DNA from 4 places in the Janthinobacterium sp. P210006 genome. Region 3 is predicted to be linked to each of the others. Evidence: predicted binding sites of a transcription regulator. Region 3 holds the regulator's gene; each other region holds the start of a gene.

Region 1 (7,263 bases), on a different contig from region 3:
AGGCGCCACAGCGATGGCGATTCCAGCTGGCCCATGCGGTGGTCGCGGGGGATGCTGATGTCGCAGCTGCCATAGCTGAGCGGCCCGTCGCCGTTGCCATTGCCGCCCGTGATGCTGCGTTCGCCGCTGAAGCGCTGGGCCGCCGGCTTGCCCACGTTGCGCTGGCGGTCGGTGGCGAAATACACTTTCACCACGGCATAATTCGACACGACGGTGCCTTTATCGGCTGGCGCGGGCACGGCTTCCACATCGGGTAGCGGGGCGACTGGCCGCTGCAGCGCGTCGAGCAAGCCTTGCGCGGCAAACAGGGTTTCCATGTCGTCCGGCACGTTTGCCGCGGCCAGGGCGGCCGACAGGGCCAGCTGCCGCTGGGGATCGGCGGGCGCCGCTTCCAGCGCGGCGATGGCGGCCAGGATGGCGGCGGCGCCGTCGAACTTCGCGATGGCCAGCTTGAGCCGTTGAAAATGGCTGGCGACGGCTTGCGGCGCATGGCCGGGCGCGCCGTGTTCGATGGCTGCCACGACGGCGGAAGTGATCAAGTCCATGCGCCACCTGCCTTTCAGGTCAATCTGGATTGAATGTCAACCCATATTGCCATAAAAGCACGCGGAAAGCGACTTGTCCAGCATCCCGTGCTGCGGGCCTGTCAACGGTCAATGCTGCTTGTCGTCGCTGAACTGCTGTGCCAAGGATTGCAGGGGCGCCACTGTCAGGCCGCCGCGGCTCACGTGTTCGGGGATGGCCACGCGCACGGGCTTGCTGTGCATGTTGGCGGACGACAACACGTTCGTGGTCGTTTCCGGCGCCGCATTCCACACGGGATCGACGATGCCTTCGAACACATGTTTCAATTGCTCGCCCCACGTGTCGCGGATCATGCGGAAATACTGGTTTTTTTCATCGATGGTGACGAAGCGCGTGACGGCCAGGCTGCCCGTCTCGTAGACGAGCAAATCGAGCGGCAAGCCGACGGAAATATTCGAGCGCAGGGTGGAATCCATGGAGATCAGTGCGCACTTGGCCGCTTCGTCCAGGCGCGTGAACGGGTTGATGACCCTATCGATGATGGGCTTGCCGTATTTGGCTTCGCCGATCTGGAAATACGTGTTTTCATCGTGCGATTCGATGAAATTGCCGGCCGAATACACCTGGAACAAACGGCAGCGCTCGGCGCCTATCTGGCCCCCTAAGATGATGCTGACGTTGAAATCGATGCCGCAGTCGGCCAGCGCCTTCGCTTCGCGCAAGTGCACGGTGCGCACGGCTTCGCCCACGATGCGGGCCGCGTCGTACATGCTGGCCACGTTCCAGATGCTGCGGCCGTCCGCGTCCACGTGTTCGGACACGATCTGGCGGATCGCCTGCGAGATCGACAAATTGCCTGCCGTCATCAGGACCAGCATGCGGTCGCCCGGGTTTTCGAACACGCTCATCTTGCGGAAGGTGCCCACCTGGTCCACGCCGGCGTTGGTGCGGGAGTCGGACAGGAAGACCAGGCCTTCGTTCAGGCGCATGCCTATGCAATAAGTCATCGTCGTAAATCAAGTCAAAAGGGGTAGCATTCTACACCAGCCGGACCGCGCCACCTGCTGTCAAGGCCCGGCCAGCCTCATTCCTGCCCGTTTACACGGGCACGATCTGCACGTCGACACGTAAGGTTTCCGTGCCGCCGCCCTGGCGCACGCCGCGCACGGGAGCGGCCGAGTCGTAGTCGCGCCCGATGGCCAGGCGGCAATACGCATCCGTCATCAGCCGCGCGTGCGTGACGTCGATGCTGACCCAGCCCGCGAAATCCGCGTCTTCCGCCCACGCGTCGACCCAGGCGTGGCTGGCCGCGTGGCCCGTCGTGCCCGGATCGATATAGCCGGACACGTAGCGGGCGGGGATGCCCCAGGCGTGGCAGCAGGCCAGGAACAGATGCGCGTGGTCCTGGCACACGCCACGCCCCAGAGCCAGGGCGTCGCCGGCCGTGGTGGTGACCATGGTGGCGCCGCTTTCATACGCCACCTGGCCCACGATGTGCTCGGCCAGGCGCAGCAAATGGCCCGTGCCCGCCGTCACCCGGCGGTCCGGCAGGCTGGCGGCCGTCAGCGCGAGAATGGCGGGATTGGCCTGGGTCAGCGGTGTCGGCATGGTAAACAACAGCGGCGACAGGGTATCGACCAGGTTCAGCCGTCCCTTGTGCGGGTAGATGGTTTCCACCACGCCGTGCGCCACCAGGCTCAGCGATTGATGGCTGCCATTGATCGTCAGCATGTGCGACAGGTTGCCGTAGGCATCCGTGTAGACGTGGCACTGGCCTGGCGTGGCGATGTGCCAGGACAGGGCCCGCTGCTGCGGCTCGATACGCGGCGTCAGGTGCAGCTGCTGGATGGTGTAGGCCAGCGGCGCACTATAGGCGTAATGGGTTTCGTGGCGGATGGTGAGCTGCATCAGGCCGCCAGGGGAACGAGGAAGTCGCGGCTGACCCGGTTGCCCAGGTCGTAGATATTTTCCAGAAATTCCGTCAAGGTATGGTGCAAGCCCGCCTTCATGATGTCGTCGATATGGCCGAATTTCAGCTCCGCATGCAGTTTGCCGGCAAACCGCTCCGTATCGGCCGACACGTCGTTGCGGATATGTTTTAAATTTTCCACCACGTCATCCATGCAGGCGAGCAGGGACCGTGGCATGTCGCCGCGCAGCATCAGCAATTCCGCCACCCGTGCCGGCGTGATCACGTCGCGGTAGACCTTGCGGTAGATTTCGAAGCCGGAAACGGAGCGCAGCAGGGCCGCCCAGTAGTAAAAGTCGCGCTGGGCCACGTCTTTCGACGTGTCGCGCGCGCCGTGGAACTTCACGTCGAGGATGCGCGCCGTATTGTCGGCCCGTTCCAGGAAGGTTCCCAGGCGGATGAAGTGGATGGCTTCATCCTTGAGCATGGTGCCCAGCGTGACCCCGCGCGACAGGTGCGAGCGGTACTTGACCCATTCGAAGAACTGGCTGGGGTCCGTTTCCAGCAGATTGCTTTTCAGGCGTTTCTGCATGTCGAGCCAGGTGGCGTTCTGGATTTCCCACACTTCCGTCGTCAGGGTGCCCCGCACGGCGCGGGCGTTTTCGCGCGCGCCCGTCAGGCAGGCGAGGATGGAAGACGGGTTGTTGGGGTCGCGCACCATGAAGTCGAGCACGTCGCGCGTGTGGAAGCGGCCGTATTTGTGGTCGTACGCGCTTTGCAGCTCGGAAATGCCCAGGGTGGCGCGCCAGCCCTGTTCCGCGTCCTGCTCGGACTGGGGCAGCATGGACGTTTGCATGTTGACGTCCAGCATGCGCGCCGTGTTTTCCGCCCGCTCCGTGTAGCGGGCCATCCAGAATAAATGATCGGCAGTGCGGCTCAGCATGTTTTCTCTCCTGCAAAAGCGGATGTGGCTTCCAGTACCCAGGTATCCTTGGTGCCGCCCCCTTGCGAGGAATTGACCACCAGCGAGCCTTCCCCGAGGGCCACGCGGGTCAGGCCACCGGGCACCATGGAAATCGTCTTGCCGGACAGCACAAACGGACGCAGGTCGATGTGGCGCGGCGCAATGCCGGCTTCCACATACGTGGGGCAGGCGGACAGGGCGAGTGTCGGCTGGGCGATGTAGCCGCCCGGATTGGCCAGCAGGCGCTGGCGGAAGTCCTCGATCTGCGCCAGGCTGGACGCGGGCCCCACCAGCATGCCATAGCCGCCCGCGCCATGCACTTCCTTGACGACCAGTTTGGGCAGATTTGCCAGCACGTAGGACAGGTCGGCCGGTTTGCGGCACTGGTACGTGGGCACGTTGTTCAATATCGGTTCCTGCGACAAATAAAACTTGATCATGTCGGGCACGAACGGGTAGATGGACTTGTCGTCGGCCACGCCCGTGCCGATGGCGTTCGCCAGCGTCACCCGGCCCGCGCGGTAGACGGACAGCAGGCCCGGCACGCCCAGGGACGAATCGGAGCGGAAGGCCAGCGGGTCGAGGAAATCGTCGTCGACCCTGCGGTAGATCACGTCCACGCGCTTGGGTCCCCGCGTGGTGCGCATGTACACGGAGTTGTCGTTGACGAACAGATCCTTGCCTTCCACCAGTTCCACGCCCATCTGCTGGGCCAGGAACGCATGTTCGAAGTAGGCGGAGTTGTACATGCCGGGCGTCATGACAACGACGGTCGGATCATCCACGCCCATGGGGGCGACGGAGCGCAGGTTGTCGAGTAGCATGTCCGGGTAGTGATCGACGGGGGCGATGCGGTTGCGGGCGAACAGTTCCGGGAACAGGCGCATCATCATCTTGCGGTCTTCCAGCATGTAGGACACGCCGGACGGTACCCGTAAATTATCTTCCAGCACATAGAATTCGCCCTGGCCCGCGCGCACGATGTCGACGCCCGCGATGTGGGCGTAAATGTCGGAAGCGACGGCAATGCCCTGCATTTCCGGGCGGTACTGGGCATTCTTGTAGATTTGCTCGGCGGGAATGATGCCCGCCTTGATGATGTTTTGCTCATGATAAATATCATGGATGAACATGTTCAAGGCTTGCACCCTTTGCACCAGGCCCGTCTGCATCTGCGCCCATTCGGCGGCGGGGATGATGCGAGGGATGGTGTCGAACGGTATCAGGCGTTCCGTGCCGGCATCGTCGCCATACACGGCAAACGTGATGCCGACCCGGCGGAACGTCAGGTCGGCTTCGGCCCGCTTGCGGGCGATGGTCTCGGGCGATTGCTGTTCCAGCCAGTTGCTGAATTCACGATAGTGTTCACGTATCTTGCTGTCCGTACCCACGTCATTTGCAGTCATTTCATTGAAAAAATTTGCCATGTTGTGATTTCCCTTGAGCCGTGTCTGGGTATAGCTCAGCAGGAAACGTGCCAACAGGGCGGGCGCGAACTGGTATAAATATGACCACTTTTGTGGCGTCGCGCCATCCTTCGCACCGATTTGGTGCGCTAGCAGTCATTGTTGGGGACGCCAGCGGGCTCGACGAAGGGCCGGCAATCGACGGGCACGTCGAAGATGAAGCTGGTGCCCGTTTCGGGCGCGCTGTCGACGGCGATGCTGCCGCCATGGCTTTCCGCCACGTTCTGCACGAAGGGCAGGCCGATGCCCCAGCCGGGCGCGGGGTTGTCGTTTTCGCGGCGCAGGTAGTCGAAGATGCGTTCGGCCTGTTCCGGCGCGATGGCGTGGCCGCTATTGTGGACGGTGATGATCAGGCGTTCGTGGGTCGCTTCCACGTGCACGCCGATGGGGGCGTCGTCGCCGTACTTGAGGGCATTGCCCAGCAGGTTTTCCAGCGCGCGCCGCAGCGAGTTCTCGCACCACCAGCCGGTGACGGATTGCCCTTGGACATGGCATTTGCCGGGACGCTGCAGGTTGACCTGGCCAGCCACGGCCTGCACCAGGGGCAGCACGTCGAACCGGCTCAGCGCCAATGGCAACCGCTGGCCCTGGTGGTAGCTGAGGCTATCGAGCAATTCCTCGATCATGCTGTCGAGCCGTTTGCTGTGCTCGGCAATCTTGTGCGCGAGCGCCACCACCCGTTCCGGCTCCGCCGGCCGCAGCAGCAGCTGAGCGCTGGTGCTGATGACGGCCAGCGGGTTGCGCATGTCGTGCGACAGGCCGGCCGCGATGCGGCGCCGGAAGCCTTCGTGCATGCTGGTAAATTCGCGTATCGATTCGCGGATGCCCGAATCGATCGATTCGTTGATCACCTGCCAATCCTTGCTGCGCAGGCTAATGCCGGATTCATGCGCGACGGCGGCAAAGCAGTCGCGGAAGATCTGGTATTCCTGGATCACCTGTTCCGGCCCGTAATTGGTCATGCGCGCCCGTTCATTGCCATGCACGGCAGGCACGTTGCTGTTGCTGGCCGCGTTTTCGCGCGGGTGGCCCGGCGTGAGGGCTTCGGCCAGGTTGTCGAAAAAGGCCGGCAAGGTATTGATGAGTATGGGCGTGAGCAGCTGGTCCGCGCCCCGCACGCTGGCGCGCACGCGCTGTTCCCATTCAGTGAGGACGGCGTCGCGCATGGCAAAGATGCGCTGTGCGCGCTGCAGCGGATGGCGTCTGCTTGCCTGGCGGCCCGTGTGCTGATCAGTGGCAATATTCACCGGAACTCCCTGACAGGAATGGCTATGCGCTTAATAGTATGCGCCAAATCAGCGGCCAGGGAAACGCCTTATTGCCCAGTATCGGCCTGCCGCAAGGCCGCATGCAGGCGGAAAAGCGCCGCTGACCACTCGCTCAGGGAAAAGTTCTGTGGGTCATCATGACCATTCGCAAAGCCCGTATCGAGCACGGCGTGGAAGGCGGGGATCAGCCACGTGCCCCTGCGCACGCTGGCGGCGATATACAGCAGGGCCAGGCGCTCGTATTGCGCGGGCGTGAAGCCGGGATCGGGCGCCAGCCCGTCGTTGCCCTTGCCGCCGCCGGGCACGGAGTTGCGCGGCTGCACCAGTTCCACGTGCAGGAACAGCCCCGTCAGCGACGGCTTGTCCTTTTCCAGCTTGCTGGCGTAGCCTGGCGTGCCGAAGTCGCGCACTTGCAGGGAGCCGCCCAGTCGGTTCACGTAGACATGGCCTTTCGGCCCGCTACCGAGCGCAGGGTTACGTATATTGAAATCGTTGAAATCCCAGCCGGCATCGTTGATGTGGGCTGGAATGGCGTCGAGCAGGAAATTCGGATAGCTGGTGTCGTGGATGACGAAATACCGGGCCATGGGCGCCGCCAGCCGGCCCACGGCCCGCGACAGGGGTGCATCGACGGCGCCGCCCACGTCCGCTTCGCTGACCGATTGCTGCGCCAGCCAGGCGCGCAGGCGGGCCGGGGCGATATCCGTGCGCTGGCCGATGTGGGCGGCAAGGAATTCGGGCAGCGGCGCGGTCTCGCCCAGGCGCGCATACAGCTTCACGGGGCGCAGCAGGCACGTGGCTTGCGCCCGCGCATCTCCCTTGAAGCCGCTTTTCCAGGCCACGTAGGGGCAGGCGGTTTGCTGTTGGGCAAAGGCGGTGCCGGCGGTGGCGAAGAGAAGCAGGGAGAGGAGGGCGGGGCGCAGTGTCATGCGCGCATTGTCGCCGATGCCGCGCCCGATGGACAGGGGCGCACGCAGCGGTGCGCCCCTGCCGGGGTGGGGAAGGTTGCCTAGAAGTCGACCGAGGCGGAAACGACAACCGTGCGCGGGGCGCCCAGCACCAGGTAGCCGGAGTTGGAAGCGCCGCCGGCCGAAGCCCAGTAATTCTTGTCCGTCACGTTGTCGAGGCGGG
Region 2 (7,263 bases), 240 kb from region 3:
CTGGCTGCACCTGGCGCAAGTGCTGGAACGGCTGGGCCAGCATGAACGGGCCGCCGTCATGCGGCGCCAGGCGGCCAGCCTGCAGGAGCACGACTTGCGGCGCGACCTGGCCTTGCTGCGCGCCACGCCGCCCGAGGCGCCGCCTCAGCCAGCCGAGGCAGTGCCGGATGCGCCTGCCATGGCGCGCGTGGAGATCACGCAGGGCGATGGCACGGCCCAGCTGCGGCGCGTGCCGGCGGCGGTGCGCAGCTTGCCTGTCGCCGCGCGGCAACAGCCGGTGGCGGCCGCCGGCGCGCAGCCGCCGCGCCTGGAAATTGTGAATGGCAACGGCGTGCCTGGCCTGGCCGCCGCGGTGGCGCGCAGCCTGGCCGGCAATGCCGTGCAGGTGGTGCGCCTGGCCAATGAAAGCAGCTACCAGGTGGCGCGCACGCGCGTCGAATACCGGCCCGCGCAGGAGCAGGCGGCGCGCCGGCTGGCCCGCCAGCTGGGCGCCCAGGTGCAGACCCTGGCTGCCGACTGTCCTGCCAGCGAGCTGCGCCTGATACTGGGGCGCGACTTGAGCGACCCGGCCATGCTGCACCGTTACTATGTGCAGCAATTGCAGCTGGCGCGCCAGGCGCTGGCGCGGCTGGGGTAAAACGCCGCTGCTGAGGCAAAAAAACGGCGCCCATGAGGCGCCGCGCTTTTTCATGCCGTCGATTATTGCGGCCGGCGGCGGCGCGTCACAGCCAGGGCCGCCAGTCCCGTGCCCAGCAGGAACAAGGTGCCCGGCTCCGGTACGGCTAGCGGCGGATCGATGACGACGATGTCGGTGCGCGTGGACTTGGAAAAGTTCAGGGTGTAGCTGCCGGCGGGCAGGGCGAAATTCGAGGTCAGGGAAAACATCGCGAAGCCGTTCGTGAACGCGCGTCCGGTGGCGGGATCGTTGGTGCCGGCCGTCATGTTCAAGCTGAACGGGTCCAGGCTGCCTGCGCCATGGTTGCCGTTGATGTCGCTGCCATTGTTCGGGTCGCCATCGGGGGCGAACTGGAAGATCACGCCATCGGCATTCGCGTGCGACAGGCAGCCGACGGGGCTGGAACTGTTGCACGAGATATTGAAGATATCCATGATCGACACATTCGACTTGTCGCCCATGGTCGTCACGCTGGTGCGCAGGTCGCGCCGTCCCATGAAGCTGAAGGTGATGAAGCCGGCGCTCGACAGGGTCAGGTTGACGGAACCGGTCAGCGTGTCGCCGGCCGTGGCCGTGGCGGCGCCGATGGTGTTGCGCTGGGCTTCCGCCACGGCACTCACGCTGGCGCCGCCATTGAGCATGTTGCCGAAGGCGTGCGCATCGCCGCGCGCGAATTCCAGCGCGGTGGTGGGCGCGTAGTGGTTCTGCGGCAAGCCGTTGCAGCCGCCGCCGGAACACACTTGCAGCACGTCCGCGTTGGCGGCCGGGCCCGTATTGACGGCGCGGGGATTGACGGCCACGCCGCCTTCGAAAAAAGCGCTGTCGCTGGCATTGCGGTTGGCGCCGGCCAGCGACAGCGCGCCGGCGCTGGTGGTGATGCGGAAATTGTTCAACTCATTGACGGCCAGGCCGTACGCGCCGGCCTGCGCCTGGCCGCTGGCCAGCAGGCTGGCCGCCGCCAGTGCGCCCAGCCAGCCCAGGGTCTTGTTTCGTGTGTGATCGACGTTCATCGCAGCCTCTTATCGTGGTCAGTCTCGGAAAATCCGGGGGACAAAGAATCCAGAATGACTTGCCTGGATTCATCTCGTAGACACAGATAAGCAGCTTGCATGCCACACAAAAAAACCACATTGAATCAAACACTTGCGCAAAGCGAACTGAGCTGGATAGGGCGAAGTGTAAGAAAGGCCGACGCCGCTTGGCGGGCAGCGGCGGCCAGCCTCAGGTACCGCGGTGATAGCCCAGGTGCCCACCGGAATTGCGTGCGCAACCGCAACCGATGCGCGCCACTTCCTCGTCTTCCGTCAATTTCCAGTTGGTAATCGTCGTGTGATTCCAGTCGATGTCGCTTTTCTTGACAGGTTTCACCGTCAAGGTGCGCGCTTCCACATCCGTGTATTCCATCAGCTCTTCGTCGTCGGCGATGTCGAAATGGCGGTGGATCAGGGAAATGCCGAAACGGTCGAGTGCACCATAGCGTTGCAGCACGTCGCGCAATTCGCGAAAGCAGGCCAGATCGTCGGGCAGCAGTGGATTGACGGCGGAAATATCGGCTACGGGCTGCCATTGCATGGCGTGGATGTTCAGGCTGTGCATGATAGGCTCCTGCGCCCCATGATAATCGGCCCAGGCAGCCAGAGGGGCGCTGGCACGCCTGGCGAAATGTTCATGGTGGCTGCAACGCCGGTGCGGCGTTTGCGGCATATCAAAGGTGCGGCACATCGCCTCTCGCCCGATCATTGCCCGGTAAAATAGGCCATGGCAAACAAAACCCCCACCTTCCCCGGCGCGCGCACGGGCCGCGGCCAGGTCCTGGCCGTGCTGCTGTCGAACCGCGACCAGTCCGGCGCCGAACCGCTGCAAGGCCGCGTCTCGCTGGCCGCCATCGTCAAGGCCTTGAAACGCAAATACCACTGGCCGATTGAAACCCACAGCTTTCCCGCCAACACGCAGGATGGCCGCGCCAGCTGGGCGACTGTCTACAGCTTGTCGGACAAGGTCATTGACACCGCGCTGGACAACGGCGGCAGGGAGTGGCTGGAGGGCAGGTCTGCCGCCAGGCGATAGTGAGAGGGCAAGGTAGGGCAAGGCGCCGCAGCAGGCACGCCGGCGCCACCCATGCCGCATGGCTTTATTCGAGCCGGAAGCCGACCTTGAGCGTGACCTGGAAGTGCGCCACCTTGCCATCGACGATATGCCCGCGCGAATCGGTCACTTCATACCAGTCCATGTGCTTGACCGTCAGCGCCGCCTTGGCAATGGCATCGCGTATCGCCTGATCGCTGCTCTCCGTCGACGTGCCAACCAGCTCGATCAGCTTGTAAGTGTGTGCGGACATGATGTTCCCCCCAGGTAGGCAAGCCAGACATCGGGAGCCTGCTTTACGCAAGCACGTGCTCATCTTGCGCCTAAATGTGCCGGACGTCATGGCGCGGTGCAGCAATGCGCCACGGGAGTGGTTCGCAGAAGGGAGAAAAGAAAAAAGGGCTACCAGCCGAAGCGGGTAACCCTTTGATTTACTACTGAATTCTGGTGCCGACTGCCGGTTTCGAACTGGCCACCTGATGATTACAAATCAACTGCTCTACCAAATGAGCTAAGTCGGCAAAAACTGCGCGTTGCGAATTATACGCTATTTAATGCGTGTCAGGGTCGGGCGGCCGCCTTTTTTTGGTGGCTCGTCGTCGCCTGGCGTGGCAGCATCGCGTTGTTCGGGGGAACCGGTGGGCACGGACGACAGGGTGGGACCGCTGGCGGCGGGGGCGAGCACTGGCGGCGGGACGTCGGCGGATGCCGGGCTGTCCGTCGGTTGCGCGTCCGGGTCATCGTTGCCCAGCACGGGCTCGAAGGCCATGCCCTGGCCGTTTTCGTTGGCGTAGATGGCCATCACGTTGTCGACCGGTACGTAGATTTCGCGCGAGACGCCGCCAAAGCGGGCGTGGAAGCGGATGGCGTCGTTGTCCATCTTCAGGCCGCTGGTGGCGCCGAAGCTGATGTTGAGCACGATTTCGCCCTTTTTCACGTATTCCATCGGTACCGTGGTGCGCGAATCGACTTTGACCGCGAGATATGGCGTGTAGCCGCTGTCGGTGCACCACTCGTAGATGGCGCGCAGCATATAAGGTTTGGTTGAGATTTCAGACATGGTAGGCACGGTGAGGCGGGAGCGCCCCCGTCGGCATGAGGCGGGCGCACCGGTAGTTCAATGAAACGATGGAACAACTATCAATACAAGAACCAAGAATGACAGCTGGCCCAAGATGCCCCAGAAAGCGTAGCGAGCAAGCCCGATATCGGCTTCAGTAACGCAGCCGTACTTGAGTACGGCGAGTAACGCCAAGTCGAGAGCGGGCTGCGCAGTAGCTTTATGGGGATATCTTTTAGCGGCGCATGACCTTTTCCGAAGGCGTCAGCGCTTCGATGTACGCAGGACGCGAGAAGATGCGTTCGGCGTATTTCATCAGCGGTGCAGCCGTCTTCGACAGTTCGATGCCGTAGTGGTCCAGGCGCCACAGCAGCGGCGCGACAGCCACGTCGAGCATCGAGAATTCGTCGCCCAGCATGTACTTGTTTTTCAGGAACAGCGGCGCCAGGGTCGTCAGGCGGTCGCGAATTTCCGCGCGTGCCTTGTCGTGGGCCTTGTCGTTGCTCTTGGCGCGTTCGCTTTCCAGCACGTGCACGTGCACGAACAGTTCTTTTTCGAAGTTGAACAGCATCAGGCGCGCGCGGGCACGCATCAGCGGATCGGCCGGCATCAGTTGCGGATGCGGGAAGCGCTCATCGATGTACTCGTTGATGATGTTCGATTCATACAGGATCAGTTCGCGTTCGACCAGGATAGGCACCTGGCCATACGGGTTCATGGTCGAAATATCTTCCGGTTTGTTGAACAGGTCGACGTCGCGCACTTCGAAGTCCATGCCTTTTTCAAACAGGACCAGGCGGCAGCGTTGCGAAAATGGGCAGGTTGTACCCGAATAGAGAACCATCATTTTTTATAGTTCCTTAGAAACAAAGGGGGTGAAGCCGCGAACGGCTCACCCCAGGTCGCTTGTCCACTCATGCGGACAACGCAGAAACAGGCACCAGCCGGCCTGCGGCCGGCGCCTCACTTATTTGACTTCCTTCCAGAACGACGCGTTAAGGCGCCATGCCAGCAGAGCAAATACCGACAGGAACAGCAGCACCCAAACGCCCAGGCGCTTGCGTGTTTGCTGTGCCGGTTCGGCCATCCACTCCATGTAGCCGACCAGGTCGGCTACCGCATTGTCATACTCGATCTTGTTCAACGTACCTGGCTTGACCTGCTCGAAGCCGGCAAATTTGTGGATCTTCTTGCCAGCTTCGTGGGGATCATTCTCTTCCACGAACTTGGCAGTCTGGACACCTTGCAATTCCCATAATACATGCGGCATGGCAACATTCGGCACGACCATGTTGTTCCAGCCGGTCGGACGAGTGTCGTCTTTATAGAACGTACGCAGGTAAGTATACAGGTAGTCGCCGCCTGTGCCAGCGGAAGATGATTTCGCGCGCGAAATTACCGACAAATCCGGCGGTACGACGCCAAAGAAAGCCTTGGCGTCCTGCGGCGCCAGGCTGGTCGTCATCAAGTCGCCGACTTTATCGCCTGAGAACAACAGATTCTGCTTGATCTGGTCTTCCGTCAAGCCCAGGTCGCGCAGGCGGTTGTAGCGCATCGACACGGCGGCGTGGCAATTCAAGCAATAATTGACGAACAATTTGGCGCCATGTTGCAGCGCTGCCATGTTGGTCTGGCGGTCAGGTGCCTTGTCCAGCGGAAAGCCGCCTTCGCTGGCGAGGGCCATGGCGGGCACGAGGGCCAGGATGGCGAGCAGTTTTTTTGCAATCTTCATATGATGTATGTCCTTTGAGCGTGGCGTGAGAGCGGCTTAGTGCGGGTGAAACGTCACACGCGACGGCACGGTCTTGAACTTGCCCATTGCACTCCACCATGGCATCAGCAGGAAAAAGCTGAAGTAAATCAGGGTGCACACTTGCGAGACGATGGTTTTCGTATCCGTTGGTGCCTGGGTACCGAGGTAGCCCAGGATCAGGAACGACAGGCCGAAGATGGCATAGATGTATTTGTGCCAGGTCGGACGGTAGCGGATCGATTTCACGGGCGAGTGGTCGAGCCATGGCAGGAAGGCCAAGATCACGACGGAACCGCCGAAGAACACCACGCCCCAGAATTTCGCGTCCAGCACCTGCGGCAGCATGCCGACGATGGCGACGAGCGAGATCACGGCGATGGCGGACTTGACCTTCGTCGACAGGCGCGACTTGAGCCAGATGAACACCACGTAGGCGGCCACGACACCCATCAGCACGTACATGAAGTCGGCCGTGGTGGCGCGCAGCACCGAGTAGAACGGCGTGAAATACCAGGTTGGCGCGATGTGCAGCGGGGTCTTCAGCGAGTCGCCTGGCAGGAAGTTGTTGTATTCCAGGAAGTAACCGCCCATTTCCGGCGCGAAGAACACGACGGCGCTGAAGATGACGAGGAAGATCGACACGCCGAACAGGTCATGCACGGTGTAGTACGGATGCGATGGAATCGAATCGAGCGGGTGGCCATCGGCGCCCAGGTTTTCCTTCACTTCGATGCCGTCCGGATTGCTCGAGCCGACTTCATGCAGGGCGATCAAGTGCGCTGCAACCAAGCCCAGCAGTACGAGCGGGATGGCGATCACGTGGAAGGCGAAGAAGCGGTTCAGGGTGGCGTCGGAGACGACGTAGTCGCCGCGGATCCACAGCGACAGGTCCGGTCCGATCAGGGGGATGGCGCCAAACAGGTTGACGATCACTTGTGCGCCCCAGTACGACATCTGGCCCCATGGCAGCAGGTAGCCGAAGAACGCTTCGGCCATCAGGCACAGGAAGATGGCGAAACCGAACAGCCAGATCAGTTCACGTGGCTTGCGGTACGAGCCGTACAGCAGGCCGCGCGTCATGTGCAGGTAGACGATGATGAAGAAGGCGGAGGCGCCCGTCGAGTGCATGTAGCGCACCAGCCAGCCCCACGGCACTTCGCGCATGATGTACTCGACGGAATTGAAGGCCAGGGCCGCATCCGGTTTGTAGTGCATGGTCAGGAAGATGCCGGTGACGATCTGCAGCACCAGCACCAGCATGGCCAGCGAGCCGAAGATGTACCAGAAATTGAAGTTTTTCGGGGCGTAGTACTTGCCCCATTGATCGTTCCACAGCTTGGTCAGGGGAAAGCGGTCATCGACCCAGCCCAGCGCTTTTTCGGCGGCGGGAGCATCCGCCGGGAATTTCGTTTCTTTGAAAGCAGCCATGATCAAGCCTCGCCTTTCTCGTCTTTACCTATCAGCAATTTGGTGTCGCTCAGGTACATATGGCGCGGCACTTGCAGGTTGTCCGGCGCCGGCTTGTTCTTGAACACGCGGCCTGCCATGTCGAAGGTGGAGCCGTGGCAAGGGCACAGGAAGCCGCCTTCCCAGTCATCGGGCAGCGACGGTTGCGGGCCGGGGGTAAATTTCGAGGAAGGGGAGCAGCCCAGGTGGGTGCAGATGCCGACGGCGACGAGAATTTCAGGC
Region 3 (7,263 bases):
CGCGATCGCCGTGGCCTTGCTCGACTTGCGCGGCTTCAAGGAAGAAGATTTCGCCCGTTCGCACCCGGGCGGGGCCCTGGGTCGCCGTTTGCTCACGCACGTGCATGACGTCATGCGCAGCGGCGAACGGGTACCGAAGGTGCCCGTGGACGCCTCCTTGCTGCAGGCGCTGGAAGAAATGACGAAGAAGGGCATGGGCATGACGGCCGTCGTCGATGGGGACAACCACCCCGTGGGCGTGTTTACCGATGGCGACTTGCGCCGCATGTTCGAGCGCGTGCAGGATTTCACGCAGGTGGCGATCCGCGACGTCATGCATGCGCAGCCGCGCAGCATCGCGCCCGAACGCCTGGCCGTGGATGCCGTGGCCGTGATGGAGCAGTTCCGCATCAACCAGATGCTCGTCGTCGATGCCGACGGCAAGCTGGTGGGCGCCCTGCATATCCATGACCTGACACAAGCGAAGGTGATCTGATGGATAGCGTAGCGGACAACCTGGCGCGGGCGGCCAAGGTCAAATTGATGATCTTTGACGTCGATGGCGTGCTCACCGACGGCAGCCTGCATTTCGGCCCGGACGGCGAGATGATGAAAACGTTTAATGTGTATGATGGCCTGGGCATCAAGCTGCTGCAGGAATCGGGCGTGCAGACGGCCATCATCAGCGCGCGCCGCTCGGCCATCACGGCACGCCGCGCGCAAGACCTGGGCATTACCCATGTGCACCAGGGCGGTCACGACAAGCTGACGCCGTTTCGCGAGCTGCTGGCGTTGACGGGCTTGACGGAAGAGCAATGTGGCTATATCGGCGACGACGTCATCGATGCGCCCATCCTGCGCCGCGTGGGGTTTGCCGTCAGCGTGCCGGGCGGACGTCCGGAAGTGCAGGGCCTGGCGCACCATGTGACGCAGGCCGGCGGCGGCCGCGGCGCGGTGCGCGAGATCTGCGAATTCCTGCTGCGCGCCCAGGACAACTATGCGCGCGTCATGGCGCCGTTCCTGGAGTGAGGCGCGCCTTGCCGTCCGTGACATTTGAAAGAGTGAAGCCCTATGCGTAAGCCAGGAGGCGCCCATCGCTGGCGCGTGATTTTTACCGTGCTGGGCGCAGTCGTCGTTGCGCTGGGCAGCTTCTGGCTGCTCGAAGTGATGAACAAGAATGGCCAGGACATCACGGCCAGCAAGCATCTGGATGAACCCGACTATTTCATCACCAATTTCAGCCTGGTGCGCATGGACTTGACGGGCAAGCCCAGCTATATCGTGTCGGGCACCAAGCTCACGCACTATCCGCTGGACGATTCGTCCGATATCGACCAGCCCTTCGTGCGCAAGCTCACGCCAGGCATGCCGCCGATGAACATGAATGCGGAACTGGCGCATATCGACCAGGACAATACCCGGCTGCAACTGCACCGCAAGGTCGTGATCGACCGCGTGGCCAGTCCGAAGGCGCAGAATTTGACGGTCAGGACGGAAGCGCTGACGGTGTTTCCGGATGAAGAAAGAATGGAAACGGACGTGCCTGTCGATATCCTGACGGGCGCTTCGCGCATCAATGGCGTGGGCATGCAAGCCAATAACGCCACCGGCGTGGTGCAGGTGCACAATGCCTTGCGCATGGTCCTCCCGCCGAAACCGCGCCCGGCCGCGGCGGCAAAATGACAGAATGAAACAAGGAAACCATACTATGAAAAACATCTTGCTGTTGACTCTATTCTCGACCGTCTGCTCGCTGGGCGTGATGGGCGCGGCGCATGCCGAGAAGGCCGATTCCGAGAAGGAAGCCGTGATCACGGCACGCAGCGGCCTGGTCGACGACGTCAAGCAGACGCGCACCCTGACGGGCGACGTGGTGCTGGTCAAGGGCACCCTGACCATGAAGGCGGGCCGGGCCCTGATCACGGAAGACCCGCAAGGCTACCAGTTCATCACCTTCTGGGCCGATCCCGGCAAGCTGGCCACCTTCCGCCAGAAGCGCGATGGCGCGGGCGACCTGTGGGTGGAAGGCGAAGCGGAGCGCGTGGAATACAACAACAAGACGGAAGTGGTGAAACTGTTTTCCAAGGCCAAGCTGACGCGCCTGGAAGGCACGAAGCCGACGGACGTGGCCAACGGCGCCTTCATCTCGTATGACAGCCGCAAGGAAGTGTTTACGATGGAAAATTCCGACAGCGGCACCAGCACCCCGGATGGCGGCAGCGTGCGCATGGTGATCCAGCCGAAGACCAAGGCACCGGCGGCGGAGAAAGCGCCGGCCACGCCTGCGCCAGGAAAGAAATAATGGACAATACACGTTGCGGCAGTACCCTGATCGTTCGCGGGCTGCAAAAAACCTACGGCAAGCGCCAGGTCGTGCATGACGTCTCGCTGCAAGTCGAATGCGGCGAAGTGGTGGGGCTGCTGGGCCCGAACGGCGCCGGCAAGACCACCTCGTTCTACATGATCGTCGGCCTGGTGCCGTCCGATGGCGGCAGCATCGATATCAGCGGCGTGGATATTTCCAGCCTGCCGATCCATCGGCGCGCCCAGATGGGCCTGTCGTATCTGCCGCAGGAAGCCTCCGTCTTCCGCAAGCTGACGGTGGAAGACAATATCCGCGCCGTGCTGGAAATCCAGACCGTCGAAGGCCGTCCGCTGACGAAGGCCGAGATCGAGGTGCGCCTGGATAAACTGCTGGCCGATTTGCAGATTGAAAAGTTGCGCGAAAACCAGGCGCTGTCGCTGTCGGGCGGCGAGCGCCGCCGCGTGGAAATTGCCCGCGCGCTGGCCACCGATCCCCGTTTCGTGCTGCTGGACGAACCGTTCGCCGGCGTCGATCCGATCGCCGTGATCGAGATCCAGCGCATCGTGCGCTTCTTGAAGGAGCGCAATATCGGCGTGCTGATCACCGATCATAATGTGCGCGAGACGCTGGGTATTTGCGACCGTGCCTACATCATCAACCAGGGCTCGGTGCTGGCGTCGGGACGCCCCGACGACATCATCGCGAACGAGTCGGTACGCCGGGTCTATCTGGGCGAACACTTCCGTATGTGAGCCAATGAAACAATCATTGCAGCTGCGCACTTCGCAGCATTTGGCACTGACGCCGCAGTTGCAGCAATCGATACGCCTGTTGCAATTGTCTACCCTGGAATTACACCAGGAATTGGAGCAATTGCTGACGGACAATCCTTTGCTCGAGCGTCTCGATGATCCGCTCGACCGTTCGCTGCGCCTGCTGTCCGACGGCGCCTTGAGTTCCACGGCCGCGCCGGCCGAAGCGCCGCCCCAGCCGCCAGGCCAGGAAGCGCCTGCGGCACCGGCCGAAGGGGAAACCTTTGACGGCGAGGCGGGCGAGGGCCCGGTTGCCGCGGACGGCGGCGACAGCGACTGGAGCGAAGCGAGCCGGGGCAAGACGCCCGACGACGAAGATTCCCGCCCGCAACTCGAAGCCCATCACTGCACCCTGCGCGAGCACCTGATGGAGCAGATGCGCGTGACGGTGCTCGAATTGCGCGACCGCGCGCTGGTCGAGCTGATCATCGACGCGCTCGACGACAATGGCTACCTGGAAGAGTCGCTCGACGACATCCTGGCGCGCCTGCCGCACGAGCTGGAAATCGACGCCGACGAGCTGCGCACGGCCTTGTCGCTGCTGCAAAGTTTCGATCCGCCCGGTGTGGGCGCGCGCAATGCGTCTGAATGCCTGGCGCTGCAGATCAAGCGCTTGCCCCATATCGCCATGGTGACGCGGCGCATGGCCCTCGTCATCGTGGAAAAGCACCTGGCCTGGTTTGCCCAGCGCGATTTCAACAAGCTGAAAAAAGCCCTCGATTGCGACGATGAAGACTTGCGCGAAGCGCAGACGGTGATTCGCCAGTGCAATCCGCATCCGGGCGCCGTGTTTGCCTCCGACGTGTCCGATTACGTGGTGCCCGACGTCGTCGTCAAGCGCGCGCGCAATGGCTGGCAAGTCACCTTGAACAACGACGTCATGCCGCGCCTGCGCGTCAACGCCATGTACGCCAACTTGCTCAAGCAGGGCAAGGGCGAAGGCGCCATGGGCGCACAGTTGCAGGAAGCCAAGTGGCTGATCAAGAATATGCGCCAGCGCTTCGACACGATACTGCGCGTGGCACAGGCGATAGTAGAAAGACAAAAGAACTTTTTCTCGCATGGGGCCGTTGCCATGCGCCCCCTTGTGCTCCGTGAAATAGCTGATACACTGGGTTTACACGAGAGTACTATCTCGCGGGTAACAACTCAAAAGTACATGCTGACCCCGCACGGCATGTTCGAGTTGAAATATTTCTTTGGTAGCCACGTCGCCACCGAAGCGGGGGGCGAAGCGTCATCGACGGCGATACGGGCATTGATCGTGCAACTGACAGGAGCAGAAGACCCTAAAAATCCTTTATCCGACAGTAAGATTGCGGACATGCTGGGGGAACAAGGCATGGTGATTGCGCGACGTACTGTTGCCAAATACCGGGAAGCATTAAAAATTCCGCCAGTGAGCCTGCGTAAGTGTTTGTAAGTTTTTTTCGGTTCCTCTGCGGGCCGGATACGATGGACCGCACGAACCCGATCATCTTTAGGAGTGTGTATGAATCTCACCATCAGCGGACATCATCTCGAAGTGACACCAGCCATCCGTGAATACGTACAAACGAAGCTGGAGCGTGTGAAACGTCATTTCGATCAAGTCATCGATATCGCCGTGATTCTGACCGTGGATAACCTCAAAGAGAAAGAAAAACGTCAAAAGGCTGAAGTCAATCTGCGTCTGAGCGGCAAGACCGTCTATGTGGAAAGCCTGGCGCAAGACCTGTATGCCGCAATCGATGCCCTGATCGACAAGCTCGACAGGCAAGTGATGAAATACAAAACCAAAGTGCAAGGGCACGGTAAAGAGGCGATCAAGCATCTGCCAGACAGCTCGGAAGAAGAATTCGCCGCCGCCTGAGCGGGCCGCGACTTTCAACCGGCTGTGATCAACTAAGGGCGCACATTGCGCCCTTTTTTGCGCCTGTCGCCCTTGCCAGGGGGCGCCATGGGAACGCAATGTTCCATCCGAAGGCGCTAGAATGTTCCCATACTTACTTCTTTCCATTCTGCCATGAGCGACTTCGTCCAGACCTCCATCCGCAACCGCACGGGCCACATCGTGCTCGACCGCCCGAAAGCCCTGAATTCCTTGTCGCTGGACATGGTGCGCGCCCTGAGCGCCGTTTTGCTGGCCTGGCGCGACGATCCGCAGGTAGACGCCGTGGTGATCCGTTCCAGCAGTGAAAAAGCCCTGTGCGCCGGTGGCGACATCCGTTTCTTTTACGATGCGGGCCGGGCCACGCCGCAAGGTGGCAGCGCGCAGCTGGAAGATTTCTTCACGGAAGAATATGCGCTCAACCATCTCATTCATTTCTATCCGAAACCGTATATCGCCGTGATGGATGGCGTGGTGATGGGCGGCGGCATGGGCGTGGCGCAAGCCGGGCCCGGCAACCGCCTGCGCATCGTCACGGGCCGTACGCGCATGGCCATGCCGGAAGTCAATATCGGCTTGTTCCCGGACGTGGGCGGCAGTTATTTCCTGTCCCGCCTGGCCGGCCAGCTGGGCTTGTATCTGGGCTTGACGGGCTTGACCATCAACGCGGCCGACGCCCTGTACACGGGCCTGGCCGATGTGTACCTGCCCGAGGCGCAGATGGGGGCGCTGCTGGCCCTGTTCGAATCGACGCCCGGTGAAGGCTTGCCGGTCGCCATCAAGGCTCTGGCCGCGCCATTCCAGTCCCAGGCGGGCGTTTCTGCGCTGGCCACGGCGCGCGCGGCGCTGGACCGCCATTTCAGCGCCCCTTCCGTGGCAGCCATCATGGCGTCGCTGGCACAGGACGACAGCGCGTTTGCCGGCAAGGCCCTGGCGGCCATGCGCCTGCGCTCTCCCTTGATGATGTCGGTGACCCTGGAATTGCTGCAGCGGGGCGCCCACCTGGGCGTGGCCGACTGCCTGCGCCTCGAGCGCACGGTGGTGCGCCACAATTTCGAACATGGGGAAGTCATCGAGGGCGTGCGCGCGCTCGTGGTCGACAAGGACAATGCGCCGCGCTGGCAGCCCGCCAGCCTGGACGACGTCGATGCGGCCATGGTGGCGCGCTTCTTCGCTCCCGTCTGGCCGGCCGCGGCGCATCCGCTGCGCCACCTCGACTAACTAGCTGCGCTCGCGGTGGCGCAGGACGACCCGTTCGTTGGGGCCGAAGTATTGCGCCAGCCGTTCGGCCATGTACACGGAACGGTGCTGGCCGCCCGTGCAGCCGAGGGCCACCGTCAGGTAGCTGCGGTTGTCGGACTTAAATGATGGCAACCATTTCTCGATGAAGGCGCGGATATCGGCCAGCAGTTCCAGCGCGCTGGGCTGCGCGTCGAGGAAGGCGATCACGGGCGCGTCGCGGCCGTCGAGAGGCCGCAGCGCCAGGTCGTAATAGGGATTCGGCAAGGCCCGCACGTCGAAGACGAAATCGGCATCCAGCGGCACGCCCAGCTTGAAGGCGAACGATTCGAAGAACAGGGTCAGCGGCGCGCGTTCGGAAGCGACGATATCCTTGATCCAGGCGCGCAGCTTGTTGGCGCTCAGTTCCGAGGTGTCGATCACATGGCCCAACTGTTCGATGGCCGACAGGCGTTCCCGTTCTTCCGAGATGCATTCGATCAGGGTGCGGCGGCTGGCTGGATTCTGGTTCGGACGCAATTCGTGCGACAGCGGATGGCTGCGCCGCGTTTCCGAGAAGCGCGCCACCAGCGAATGCGTGGTGGCCGTCAAGAACATGACCTTCACGTCGTGCCCCTGGTCGCGCAGCAGGGCCACATTGTGCGGCAGGCTGGTCAGCGACTCGGCGCTGCGCGCGTCGACGGCGACGGCCAGTTGCGGTGTGCCTTCGTCGAGCAGGGTTTGCACCAGGCTGGGCAGCAAAGCCGGCGGCAGGTTGTCGACGCAGTAGTAACCGGTATCTTCCAGCACATTGAGCGCAACGGATTTACCGGAACCGGATATTCCGGTGATAAGGACGATATGCATATGCCGATCATACAATAAAGATCGGCACTGTGCTCCCGAGGCAATTATCTTTACAAACTATTGCAATTCGGCTTGTGGTGTTGGTTAAACAAAAGAGCGAGGACTCCTTGCAACGCTAGTCGCCGCTCATTGCCAAACGTTGGTGTAGCAGGGATTTCGGAGAGCACTGCTCTCCGCCTGCGAAACGGTCCTCGCCTACGAGCGAGGACTCC
Region 4 (7,263 bases), on a different contig from region 3:
CTGCCTGAAAACGCCAAAGCTGAAGAACACGAATAATTATCGCCACCTGGGTACGCTGGGAAGCGGTAACCACTTCGTCGAAGTGTGCCTCGACGAGCAGGGTTCGGTGTGGTTCATGCTGCATTCCGGTTCGCGTGGCGTGGGTAATGCCATCGGCACCCATTTCATCGAACTGGCCAAGCAGGATATGCGCACCCATTTCATCAACCTGCCCGACCAGGACCTCGCTTACCTGGCCGAAGGAACGCAGCATTACGATGATTACGTGGAAGCGGTGGGCTGGGCCCAGCGTTTCGCCCGCAACAACCGCGAAGTAATGATGCAGAATCTGATCGCTGCCGTGCGCACGGTCATCCATAAACCGTTCCAGACGCATGTGGAGGCCGTCAACTGCCACCATAACTATGTGCAGAAGGAGCACCACTTCGGCAAGGATGTATTGATCACGCGCAAGGGCGCCGTATCGGCCCGCGCGGGTGAGCTGGGGATCATTCCGGGCTCCATGGGGGCCAAGAGTTTTATCGTGCGCGGTAAAGGCAATGCGGACAGTTTCCATAGCTGCAGCCACGGCGCGGGACGCACGATGAGCCGCACGGAAGCGAAGCGGCGCTTCAACCTGGACGACCAGATCCGCGCCACGCAAGGTGTGGAGTGCCGCAAGGATGAAAACGTGATCGATGAAATTCCAATGGCCTACAAGGATATCGATGCGGTGATGCTGGCGCAGCGTGAACTGGTCGATGTCGTGCATATCCTGAAGCAGGTCGTCTGCGTCAAAGGTTAAAAGAGAGAAAGCAGAGATGATAGAAATAGATGGAGCGCAAGGCGAAGGCGGCGGGCAGATTTTACGTTCGGCGCTGAGCCTGTCGATGATCACGGGGCAACCGTTCCGGCTGACTAACATTCGCGCGGGGCGGGACAAGCCCGGCTTGCTGCGCCAGCATCTGGTGGCCGTGCAGGCGGCAGCCGCCATTTGCGGGGCGCGCACGACGCCGGTGGCGCTGCGCGCAGCTAGCCTGGAGTTCGTGCCCGGCCCCGTGCGCGGCGGCGACTACCGCTTTGCCATCGGCAGCGCCGGCAGCTGCACCCTGGTCTTGCAAACCTTGCTGCCAGCGCTGCTGCATGCGGATTCCGCGTCTACCGTGCGCATCAGTGGCGGCACGCACAATGCCATGGCGCCGCCCGTGCATTTCCTGCAGCGCGCGTATGGCCGCATCCTGCAGCAGATGGGCGCCGACGTGGATATCGCGCTGCAACGCTATGGCTTTCACCCTGCGGGCGGCGGCGAAGTGATTGCCACCGTGCAACCGTGCCCGCGCTTGCTGCCCATTGCCTTGCTGCAGCGCGGTGAACGGCAGGCCGGTTTTGCGGAAAGCATGGTGGCGGGCGTGCCCGTGAACGTGGCGCAGCGCGAGCTCGAGCGTGTTGCCGGCGGCATGGGCTGGAGCGGCAAGCAGTTGCGCATCGTCGGCTTGCCCGCCGACCAGGGACCGGGCAATGTCCTGTTGCTGACCCTGGAGCATGAACACGTCACGGAAGTGTTTACTTCCTTTGGCGAAAAGTCCTTGCTGGCCGAATCCGTGGCCAAGCGCCTGTTGAACGAGGTACGCGCCTATCTCAAGACGGATGCGGCCGTGGGCGAACACTTGGCCGACCAGCTCTTGCTGCCGATGGCGCTGGCGGGCGGCGGTGTCTTCAGCTGCAGCAAGGTGTCGCAGCATGCGCTGACGAATGCCGAGGTGATTTCCCGGTTTTTACCCGTGCGTATCACCTTCGAGCAACAGGAGCGTGCCAGCATCTGCACGGTTGCCGCCGCCTGACGCGCGCGGTGACACACGTCACTGTTGCAGCTGTTCCAAATTGATACATGGATGGCTGGATGTGGGGCATGTACGCATGGCATGGCATTTGCTCTTCTTGGATATTCACTAAAAAAACCAAGGAGACCAGCATGACCTATTCCATCCGTACCCTGCTCGGCGTGGCCGCCGCCGGCGCTGTTGCCCTCACTTCACTGCTGACCTTGCCGCATGCCTATGCGCACGGCAATGTCACGCCGCAAGGCGTCGATACCACGGGCTTGCCCAAGGTGGGCGACAAATGGCTCGAACAAAATCCGTATCGGGGCAACAAGCTGGCCTTGACGGTAGGCACGTCGGCCTACAACCAGAATTGCGCGCGCTGCCACGGCATTGAAGCCATTTCAGGGGGCATCGCGCCGGACTTGCGCCAGCTGGACCGCGATTGCTTCGGTATCAAGAATGAGACAAAGAAACAGGCGTGTTACAAGGAAACGGACAATTACTATTTGACCACCATCCGCCACGGTAAGGTGCGCAACGGTGCCGTGTACATGCCGCCGTTTGAAGGCGTGTTCAACCAGGAAGCCATGTGGGCCATTAAGACCTATCTGGAAACGCGCCGCGAATCTAATTAAGCCGAACTGATCACGAAGGAGTCCCATGCGTTCATTTCAATTCCGGGGCGCGCGCGCGATGATCTCGCTCGCTTGCCTGGCGCTGTGCGCCGCCGCGCCGGCGCGCGCCGACTGGCAGAAAGTGCAGCAGTCGGGCAGCCTGAAAGTGGCTGTGTACAACGAATTCGCGCCGTTTTCCGACAAGGGCGCTGGCATCGATATCGATATTGCCGAAGCGCTGGCGAAAAAGCTGGGGCTGAAACTGAGCTTGCTGCCATTTCCCGCCGGCGAAAACCTGAACGACGATTTGCGCAATATGGTGTGGAAGGGGCATTACCTCGGTTATGGTCCCGCCGACGTGATGCTGCATGTGCCGGTCGATAAAAAATTGATGGCGGATAACGACAAGGTCGAGATCTTTGCGCCGTATTACGTGGAAACGGTGCGCCTGGCGCGCAGTGCACACGCCGTGCCGCAATTCGATGGCGTCGCCTCGCTGGCAGGCAAGCGCATCGGCGTGGAAAAGGTGTCGATCGCCGCCATGCTGATGCTGGGGGAAGACAATGGCAAATACCGCGACGACGTGCGCATCTTCGACACGGCCGCCGAAGCCCTGCAGCAATTGCAGGCGGGCCAGCTTGACGCCGTGCTGGCCAACCGTTCGGAAATTGAGTCCGTGCTGAAAAGCGATCCCGCTTTCCCCGTGAACGAAGTGGCGTTCGCCCGCTTGCCGCGTGCGGGCTGGGCCGTGGGCCTGGCCGTCAGCCGCCAGCAGCTCGACGTGGCCAAACTGCTGCAGACGGCCATGAACGAGATGGCGGCCAGCGGCGAATTGAAAGCCATCTTTGAGAAATATGGCGTGAAGGAAGCGCGGCCATAGCTGGCCATGCTGATCAGCTAAAAAGCCCGCGCTTCGGAAGAGGCGCGGGCTTTTTAATTAGAAAGAATACATGGCGCTGACACCCAGCAACCAATTACGTCCTGGCGCCGCTTCATAGTAGCGCTTGTTGCTGTCGCCGACGATGACGGAACCCACATAGGTCTTGTCGAAGAGATTGTTCAGGCGCGCAAATTCCTTGAAGCGCCAGTGGCCCGCGCTTTGCTTGGCATTGAACCGCGCATTGAACACCGTATAGCCGGGTGACGGTTTTTCGCTGTTGCTGTCTTCCGCGTAGACCTGGTTGCTGGCCACGCTTTCCAGCGCCGCGCCAAAGCGGTCGAATGTATCTTTCCAGGCCAGTTCCGCAAACAGGTTGGCGCTGGGCACGCCCGGCAAACGGCTGCCCTCCCTGACGGTGCCGAAGCCCTGGTCATACACGGCGTGCAGGCTGGTCAAGGCCACTTTTGCCGTGAACCCATATGCCAGGTTCGAATCCAGCGACACTTCCATACCCTGGCGCAAGGTTTTGCTGGCATTGCGGTAGCTGGTGCGTCCGCCGCTCGATTGATCGACCACCAGCTCGTCGCTGGTCTTGATCTGGAACACGGCCGCATTCACATGCGTGTTGTTATTGATCCTGGCCTTGACGCCCGCTTCCAGGTTGGTGCTGGTGGCTGGCTTCAAGTTGAAATTGAAGCCGCCGGCCGAACCCGAGTAAAACAGTTCGTTCAGGGTGGGCGCCTCGAAGCCGCGCGCGGCGCTGGCGTACACGTTGACGTTGGGCGTCAGTTTATACAGCAGACCCAGCACCGGCGTCGTATGGCTGAATTCCAGGCTGCCGCTGTCGTCGCCATTGCTGAGGAAGTGGTCGCTGACGGAGACTTTCATCTTGCTGTAGCGCAAACCGGCGCTGAGCAGCCATGGCCCGCTTTGCCATTCCGTCTGGATATACGGATCGAGGCTGGAGACGACATCCTGCTCGTCGCGGCGCAGCTTGCCTTTCACGCCAAACGTGTCGCCGATGAAATTTTCATAGCCGGTGCGGTCGTCGCTGGAGCGGCCGTAGTCGATGCCGATGGTCGTGCTCAGCTTGCCGCCGGCCAGCTGGTTCACGTGCAGCCAGTTGGTGTCGATGCCGTAGAACTGGCGCTGAAAATCGACCACGCCGCCCGAATGCTTGGCTGGCGCCTGGAAACCCTTGTTGAAGGCCTGATATTGAATCACGTCGCGGTTGCCGCCATACATCGTCACGTGCAGGCGGTCGTCGCCGAACGCTTGTTCGTAGGTGGCGCCGATCTGCTGATGGTCGATGCTCTTGCGCGTGTTGTAGCGGTCCGCCAGGGTACGTTTCGGGTTTTGCGTGTCGCTCGCATCGATTTCGCCGGCGCGCGGGTCGCGGGCAAACGTGGCCCAGGTGGCGCCCAGCGGATCTTGCGTATTTCCCTGATGCAGGCTGTTGGCGACGATGGTCAGCTTGCTGTCCGCATTCGGCTTGACGGTGATCTTGCCGAACGCCTGTTCGCGCGTGGCGGCGCTGTGGTCGCGGAAGCCATCCGTGCGGAAGCGGGAACCGTCGAGCACGTAGCCGATGCGGCCGGCCTGGCCTTGCGCCGAGAGATCGATCTTGCTGGTGCCGTAGCTGCCGCCCGTCACGTTCAGTTCGACGGAGGGAGGATTTTGTCCATCCTTGGAAAACAGCTGGATCACGCCGCCCGAGTGGTTGCCGTAGATGGCAGAAAACGGTCCGCGCAGCACTTCGATGCGCTCGGCCGTATCGAGGTTGAACGTGGCGGCCTGGCCCTGGCCATCGGGCATGCTGGCCGGAATGCCGTCGCTGATCAGCTTGACGCCGCGCACGCCGAAAGCCGAGCGGGCGCCGAAGCCCCGTGACGAGATCTGCAAGTCTTGCGCATAGTTCTGGCGGTTCTGCACGACCAGGCCCGGCACGGCGGCCAGCGCTTCCGACGCGTTGACGCGGATTTGCCCATCCTGGATGCGGGCGCTGTCGACCACGTCGATCGATGCCGGCACTTCCTGGCTGGGGTGGGCGATGCGGCTGCCGCTGACGACCACCGTATCCATCAGTTGTCCATTGGCGGGGTCTGCTGCTTCGGCGGCATAGACGTGGGGGGCCAGGGTGGCGCTGCCGGCAACAAACAGGCTGGCGATGGTGTTCAGGCGGAAACGATGCTGCATGCGGATTCTCCAATGTGAATAAAAGCCTGCTTGGTCGCGTGCGCGGCGCAGGTCTGCATAGTCTTATCAAGCAATATGCCTGCCATGTCTCCATTGGTGGGCGGAAATTATACGCTTGTCAGTGGCACGGCGTTTGCATGCAGCCATCGTCACTTGCGCCGCTCCCGCGCGCTTTTCCTGTGTTTTGCCATTGAAAAGGTGATTATGCCCAACTTCTTCTCGCGCTTGCGCCAGGTTTGCTGGCTGCTGCCTGCACTCGCCAGCACTGCCATCCAGGCCGCTCCGTTTGCCTATGTGCCCAACGAAAAATCGGGCACCTTGAGCGTGATCGACACGGCGACCGACCAGGTGGTGCGGCAGATTGCGGCTGGAAAACGTCCGCGCGGCATCGCCGCCGACCCTAGCGGACGGCAATTGTTTGTCACGGATGCGGCCAGCAGCGCTTTGCTGCTGATCGACAACGGAGCGGGCGCATCCCTGCGCACGGTGGCGTTGGGCAAGTCGCCCGAGGGCGTCAGCGCTTCCCGCGATGGTAAGTACGTGGCCGTGGCCGTCGAGGAAAACAATAGCGTGGCCTTGCTCGATGGCCAGACGGGCATCTTGCTCGCAGATATCAAGGTGCAAGGGCGCAACCCGGAACATGCCGTGTTCAGCCCCGATGGACATTGGCTGCTGGTCAGCGCGGAAGAGGCCGAGCAAGTCGATGTCATTGATGTAGCACAACGCCGCCAGGTGGCGTCCATCGCCGTGGGCTTGCGCCCGCGCGGCATCGGCTTCAGCCCCGATTCGGGCCGGGCCTACGTGGCGTGCGAACTGGTCAATGCCGTCTACGTGCTCGACATGGCCACGCGCAAGGCCATTGCCACTATTCCCGCAGGAAAGAATGCGAATGGCATCGCCGTCCATCCCGGCGGCAAGCAAGTGTATGTCTCGAACGGTATCGACGGCACGGTCATGGTGATCGACACGGCCAGCAACCAGGTGACGGCCACGATTCCCGTCGGCAAGCGTCCCTGGAATATGGCCATCACGCCCGATGGCGCCAAGTTGTACGTGGCCAATGGCCGCTCGAACAGCGTTTCAGTTATCGACACGGCCGGCGCACGCAAGGTGGCCGACATTGCCGTGGGTGAATTGCCATGGGGCGTGGTGATTCGCTAGCTCGCCTGGAACAGGTGTTCCAGTCTGGCACACCTGTTCCATTGTGCAGCGGCTGCGGGGCTCCGCAAGGCAAGGAGGGCGCTGGCCCGGATTGCAACAGGCTGCGCCAGCCTTGTTCAAAATGCAAACAGCGCCACGCCCACCGTCCAGGCCCCGCGCATGCGAGGAAAAGCGGCCCGGTATGGATGCCACGCCCTTGTAACGCGGGTAAAACCCGCTAAGTTTGTAGTGGGATGGCGAGCTGGCACGGCATTTGCGGAAGACTCCGTGTACTCACCCCATCTGTACCAGGACGTTTGATTTTAATTAAGTATTTCCATTCTAATTAACCCGATAGAGGACGACATGAATCTCGCAGACATCAGCAAGCTGGGCGTAGCCAATCCCTTCAAACAACGCTATGACAATTACATTGGCGGCAAATTCGTTGCACCAGTAAAAGGTGAATACTTTCCTAACATCACCCCGATCACGGGCTTGCCGTTTTGCGAAATCGCCCGTTCCACGACGGAAGACGTCGAGCTGGCGCTGGACGCCGCGCACGCCGCCAAGGAGGCATGGGGCAAGACGTCGCCGGCCGAGCGCGCCAATATCCTGAACCGCATCGCCG

The links. Region 3 encodes sigma-54, which starts transcription at its own class of promoters, with help from an activator protein. Its sites were predicted from a motif close to TGGCANGNAANCTGCTTT; they were not measured.
Region 1: a site for sigma-54 is predicted at 4,861-4,878, ahead of VPH41_RS09965 (circularly permuted type 2 ATP-grasp protein). Genes of this name have one in related genera too.
Region 2: a site for sigma-54 is predicted at 1,774-1,791, ahead of VPH41_RS21755 (EDSAP-1 family PEP-CTERM protein). Genes of this name have one in related genera too.
Region 4: a site for sigma-54 is predicted at 1,898-1,915, ahead of pedF (cytochrome c-550 PedF). Genes of this name have one in related genera too.

The regions. Positions count from the first base shown of each region.
Region 1 covers NZ_JAZARD010000002.1:346,728-353,990, forward strand. The annotation lists gene VPH41_RS09945 (alpha/beta hydrolase) at 1-545, opposite strand, end outside; gene VPH41_RS09950 (peptidase) at 654-1,532, opposite strand; gene VPH41_RS09955 (transglutaminase family protein) at 1,624-2,433, opposite strand; gene VPH41_RS09960 (alpha-E domain-containing protein) at 2,433-3,377, opposite strand; gene VPH41_RS09965 (circularly permuted type 2 ATP-grasp protein) at 3,371-4,825, opposite strand; gene VPH41_RS09970 (sensor histidine kinase) at 4,954-6,111, opposite strand; gene VPH41_RS09975 (hypothetical protein) at 6,180-7,061, opposite strand; gene VPH41_RS09980 (TonB-dependent receptor) at 7,142-7,263, opposite strand, start outside.
Region 2 covers NZ_JAZARD010000004.1:436,639-443,901, reverse strand. The annotation lists gene VPH41_RS21760 (tetratricopeptide repeat protein) at 1-637, shown strand, start outside; gene VPH41_RS21755 (EDSAP-1 family PEP-CTERM protein) at 700-1,686, opposite strand; gene VPH41_RS21750 (hypothetical protein) at 1,898-2,272, opposite strand; gene VPH41_RS21745 (hypothetical protein) at 2,435-2,743, shown strand; gene VPH41_RS21740 (dodecin) at 2,808-3,014, opposite strand; tRNA gene VPH41_RS21735 (tRNA-Thr) at 3,207-3,282, opposite strand; gene VPH41_RS21730 (ClpXP protease specificity-enhancing factor) at 3,309-3,821, opposite strand; gene VPH41_RS21725 (glutathione S-transferase N-terminal domain-containing protein) at 4,057-4,668, opposite strand; gene VPH41_RS21720 (cytochrome c1) at 4,789-5,553, opposite strand; gene VPH41_RS21715 (cytochrome b) at 5,590-7,002, opposite strand; gene petA (ubiquinol-cytochrome c reductase iron-sulfur subunit) at 7,005-7,263, opposite strand, start outside.
Region 3 covers NZ_JAZARD010000004.1:194,770-202,032, reverse strand. The annotation lists gene VPH41_RS20650 (KpsF/GutQ family sugar-phosphate isomerase) at 1-475, shown strand, start outside; gene VPH41_RS20645 (KdsC family phosphatase) at 475-1,008, shown strand; gene lptC (LPS export ABC transporter periplasmic protein LptC) at 1,051-1,662, shown strand; gene lptA (lipopolysaccharide transport periplasmic protein LptA) at 1,688-2,281, shown strand; gene lptB (LPS export ABC transporter ATP-binding protein) at 2,281-3,036, shown strand; gene VPH41_RS20625 (RNA polymerase factor sigma-54) at 3,041-4,519, shown strand; gene hpf (ribosome hibernation-promoting factor, HPF/YfiA family) at 4,589-4,948, shown strand; gene VPH41_RS20615 (enoyl-CoA hydratase/isomerase family protein) at 5,102-6,187, shown strand; gene rapZ (RNase adapter RapZ) at 6,188-7,051, opposite strand.
Region 4 covers NZ_JAZARD010000009.1:10,805-18,067, reverse strand. The annotation lists gene VPH41_RS28315 (RtcB family protein) at 1-784, shown strand, start outside; gene rtcA (RNA 3'-terminal phosphate cyclase) at 801-1,820, shown strand; gene pedF (cytochrome c-550 PedF) at 1,952-2,437, shown strand; gene VPH41_RS28300 (substrate-binding periplasmic protein) at 2,463-3,296, shown strand; gene VPH41_RS28295 (TonB-dependent receptor family protein) at 3,354-5,492, opposite strand; gene VPH41_RS28290 (beta-propeller fold lactonase family protein) at 5,697-6,653, shown strand; gene adh (aldehyde dehydrogenase) at 6,999-7,263, shown strand, end outside.